2 regions of the Halioglobus maricola genome follow, and region 1 is predicted to be linked to the other one. Evidence: predicted binding sites of a transcription regulator. Region 1 holds the regulator's gene; the other holds the start of a gene.
What was found. The regulator FNR, encoded in region 1, switches genes on or off when oxygen is low (the NO sensors DNR and NnrR bind a similar motif). The targets are predictions, from matches to a motif close to TTGATNNNNATCAA.

Region 1 (2,394 bases):
ATTTGGTGGACAGCGTGCGCAGCCACGACTTCCGCTCCCTCAGTTTCGATCTCATCTACGGCCTGCCCCACCAGGACCGCCTTACGATGGAAGAAACCCTGCGCAAGGTCATCGCCCTGCGGCCGGACCGCATCGCCTGCTATAACTACGCCCACCTGCCAGAGCGTTTTCTCAGTCAGCGCGCTATCGACCGCCTCACCCTGCCAGAACCCGACGAGAAACTGCTGCTGCATGAGCTGATCAGTCGCACGCTGCAGGATGCTGGCTACGAACTGATCGGAATGGACCACTACGTACTCCCCGACGACGAGCTCGCTATTGCCCAGAGCGAGGGCCGTCTGCAACGTAACTTCCAGGGCTACTCGCTGCGCATGGCAGACGACCTGCTGGGGCTGGGTGTCTCTGCTATCAGCCAGATCGGCGACTACTACCTGCAAAATGAACGAGAACTGGACAATTATTACGCAATGATTGACGCCGGTGAGCTGCCTGTCACCCGCGGTTGTATGGTGACCGACGAGGACAAACTGCGCCGCCACGTGATAATGAGCCTGATTTCGGACCTGAAACTCGACCTGGGCGATGTGAATCGTCAGTTCGGTATAGACTTTAGTCGAAAGTTTGCCCGCGAACTGGACGCCATTCAGCCCATGGTTGGAGACGGTTTCCTGACCATTTCCAACGAACAGATCACTATCCACAAACGCGGGCGCCCCTTCCTACGCAACATCTGCATGCCTTTCGACGCTTACCTGGGAGCCCATCAGGGGGATGAACCCGCGCCAAAATTCTCTGCTACCGTCTGAGCCAACTACAAAAATCACATTACAGGCTATGCGAAATTTCGATTATAATTGAGGTTGTTCTCGCGCAAAGGTTTCCACATGACGAACATTGCTCAATCGGGGAGTGACAGCGCCAAAGCGTGTACCCACGACTTTCAGGTCAATTGCGGCAACTGTCGCCTGAACAGCATTTGCCTGCCTCTCGCTCTCGAGAGCGATGACATCGCCCAGCTAGACGAGATAATCCAGCGCAGCAAACCACTACAGAAGAACCAGCATCTGTACCGTGAAGGCGATGACTTCCAATCCGTATTCGCTGTGCGCTCAGGCACCCTGAAGGCCTACAAGACAACGGATGATGGCCGCGAGCAGGTCACCGGCTTTTATTTCCCGGGCGAAATCCTCGGCATGGATGGTATTTCCAACAACGCACACGCCTCGTCGGCAAAGGCCCTGGAAACCTCCGCGGTCTGTGAAATCCCCTTTACCTCACTGGAAAAGCTCAGCGCGTTGATGCCCAATCTGCAAAGACACTTTTTCCAGCTGATGAGCCACGAAATTACCGAAGACCAGCAATTGATCACGCTGCTGAGTAAAAATTCAGCCGATGAACGCGTGGCCTCATTGATGCTGAGCATTTCGGAACGCAACGCGCGCCGCAAGCTCAGCGCCACCAATTTCCGTCTGCCCATGTCGCGGGTAGACATCGGCAATTACCTGGGTCTGACGGTAGAAACCGTTTCCCGGGTCTTCAGCCGCATGCAGAAAATGGAAATTCTGCGAGTTGACAACAAGGAAATCGAAATTCTGGATGCCAGGGGCCTGAGGAACGTAGCAAACCTCACCAGTTAACACGGCTCTGTCGACAGCTAATCCCCAAACCGGGGAAGCGTTATCGGCGTCAATTTCTACCTTGATACACATCAAGGTGAATTGTTCTGGACACCCTAGAATGCACGACAATTACCAGCGTAGCTTTGGGGAGAGAAAAACCTAATGATTCAGCACACCTTCGGCCTGCTTGTTAAGCCCAGTTCTCAGTGGAAGAGCATTTCTGAGCTGTCAGACAGCTCCTTTAAGACCCTGCTGCTCTATCCCTTGATCCTGTCACTTATTCCTGCGGTTGCCTGGTACTACGGCACCACGAATGTCGGCTGGACTGTCGGCGATGGCGAGAGCATCAGGCTAACGAAAGACAGTGCCCTGCAAATATGTATTCTGTTCTATATAACGCAAGTGGCATGCCTCGCCGTACTGGGCTACTTCGTTCACTGGATGAGCGACACCTACGGTGCACAATCCACGATCGCCAAGGGCATCATCATCTGCTCGCTGGCGGCGACCCCCATGTTTATCTTCGGTGCAGTGGGTTTCTTCCCGGTGCTGTGGCTGGATCTGCTGATCGGCATTGTCGCCGTATGCTGGGCGGTTTACCTGATGTACTTGGGAATCCCCATCGTGATGAACATCCCCGAGGAACGCGGCTTCCTGTTTTCCAGTGCGGTGATGGGTGTGGCACTGGTACTGCTGATCTGCATTATGGTCGGCGCAGTGATTCTGTGGGACTTCGGTGCGGCTCCGGCCTTCACTGACTGACCCGTACAACAAC
Region 2 (2,394 bases), 620 kb from region 1:
TTGTTTACGTGCGGGGAAACCAGCACTGTGTACTTCTCCTTCCTGGTAGGAAGGGGAATGGGGCCTTTAACCTGTGCACCAGTACGGCGCGCAGTTTCCACAATTTCCTGAGTCGACATGTCGATCAGCTTGTGGTCAAAAGCCTTGAGACGGATACGAATACGTTGATTCTGCACCTGACCTAACTCCAATCAAATAAAAAACCAGAGGCCCGCAAAGGGACCCCCCGAAAAAGGAAGCCGAATTCTAAGGATCAGCCGGGGTACTGTCAAGGCGGGTTTGGAATTAATTTAGCAGAGACGCCAGAACGGTGATTTTTACCACTTTGATGGCTCAGGTGGCACTGAGGGCAGGGCCAAAATGTAACCACTTTCCACCCAAACCGGGCGCATTATACCGACTGGTTATATAAAGACCAACGACTTACGCATACGGAAGGAAAATGGACCCCGCAGGGCCCCACTATCAGGCGTCAGCGCAGCTCACACAGCGCGTTGCCTCGGGGATTGCCTTTAGGCGACCCTCCCCGATGTCGCTACCACAAGACTCACACAGGCCGTAGGTGCCATCAGCGAGCTTATCCAGAGCAACCTGGATATCGTGCAGGGACAGGCGCGTTTCATTGCCGATGGCGTCGACCACCTCGTCGTTCTCTCGCTCCTGGGCCTGTTCCGCCGAATCGCCAGAGTGCTCCTGGGTGACATCTGCCTTGATACTGGCCAGACGCTTCTGCATCGCAGCCAGACGCTGCTCCAGTTCCGTCTTAAGTGCTTCGTAGGCCATGCTCAAGCTGCCGTAAGCATCCGGTAGAGCTCGTCCTTCAGGTGCAGGCGGCGTACCTTCGCTTCCTCTTCGGTGCGCGTCGCGACCGGCGTCACCTCGTCTTCCATCTTCTCGATGTTGGTCGTGAGCTCATGGTATTCATCAAACAAACGGCGAAAATGCGCATCGTTCATCTTTAATTCGTGAATACGATCGTGAAGATCGGGGAATTCGTGGTGTAAATCGTGGTGCTCTACGGACATACATGCTCCTCAAAAAAAGCGAATGGGGTTTACTGACTAGCCTACCGTCTTACGGGCACACAGCCATGATCCAGATCAGTATAGACAACGCACTGACCAGGCAGCCCCTTGACGGCGATAGCTGCAGCCAACACCATGGCTGGGCATTCATCACAGGAGAAGGACGTTGAACCGACAGGAAGGCACGCACTCTGTATTCATGGGCTACCTGCTGTGGATCTTCGGATTTATCGGCGCCCACCGCTTCTATTACGGCAAGCAGATCTCAGGCGCAATCTGGTTCTTCACCCTGGGCCTGTTCTTTATTGGCTGGATTATCGACCTGCTACTGATTCCCGGAATGTCGCGGGAAGCCGACCGCCGCTTCGTGCCCGGCCCGGTCGACTACGACCTCAGCTGGATTCTGCTCACCTTCCTTGGCTGGCTGGGCATACACCGCATGTATATGGGCAAGTGGTTCACCGGCATCCTCTATATGTTTACTGCCGGTTTGCTAGGCCTGGGCATTCTGTGGGACTTCCTGACCCTTAACGAACAGCTCTCGGACGTCAACGAAGACTACTGACCAGCCAAGGCGCCGCCCCCCCCCGACTCAGTGCAGCGACTTGTCCTTGCGGTGCTCGTGAAACACAAACTCGAAGACCTCGCGGTAGTTGCGTGCGAAGTGCACGTTAATACCCTCCCGCAGGAAATCTGGCAGCTCCTCGAAGTCGCGCCGGTTCGCATGTGGCAGGATTAACTCCATGATCTTGCTGCGCCGGGCGGCAATCACTTTTTCGCGGATCCCTCCCACCGGCAGCACCTGCCCCGTCAAAGTCAGCTCCCCGGTCATCGCCAGCGGCCGCTTGATGCGCTCCTTGCGCGCCAGAGACACCAGGGCTGTGGCCATGGTGATACCGGCGCTGGGCCCATCCTTCGGGGTTGCCCCTTCCGGCACGTGCAGGTGAACCATCGACATATCAAAGAAGTCACGGTCGCAACCGTAATCCTTGAGATGGGCGATGACATAGCTATAGGCGATCTCGGCCGATTCACGCATCACCTCACCGAGGCGCCCGGTCAGCTTGAACCCCCGATTCAGGGTATGAATCTGCGATGACTCGATCGGCAGTGTCGCGCCCCCCATGGCTGTCCAGGCGAGGCCAGTGGCCACGCCCAGGCCTCGCACGGGCTTATCCGGCACGAAAGGCGGCTTGCCGAGCAGGTCGTCGATGTCTTTTTTACCGACTCGCAGCTTCGTCTCGTCGCCATCGAGCATCCGCACTATGGATTTACGCATAATGCGGGCCAGCTGCTTCTCAAGGCTACGCACCCCCGCCTCACGGCAGTAGGAATCGATCACATACTTGAGACCGGCGTCGTTGATTTT

Region 2: a site for FNR is predicted at 1,091-1,104, ahead of EY643_RS16005 (HP1242/YdcH family protein). Genes of this name have one in related genera too.

Annotation. Positions count from the first base shown of each region.
Region 1 is NZ_CP036422.1:2,896,924-2,899,317, forward strand. Features, by position in the region: gene hemN (oxygen-independent coproporphyrinogen III oxidase) at 1-806, shown strand, start outside; gene fnr (fumarate/nitrate reduction transcriptional regulator Fnr) at 885-1,637, shown strand; gene EY643_RS13220 (Yip1 family protein) at 1,782-2,381, shown strand.
Region 2 is NZ_CP036422.1:3,515,842-3,518,235, forward strand. Features, by position in the region: gene rpsJ (30S ribosomal protein S10) at 1-176, opposite strand, end outside; gene EY643_RS16000 (TraR/DksA family transcriptional regulator) at 466-783, opposite strand; gene EY643_RS16005 (HP1242/YdcH family protein) at 786-1,025, opposite strand; gene EY643_RS16010 (NINE protein) at 1,225-1,590, shown strand; gene lon (endopeptidase La) at 1,618-2,394, opposite strand, start outside.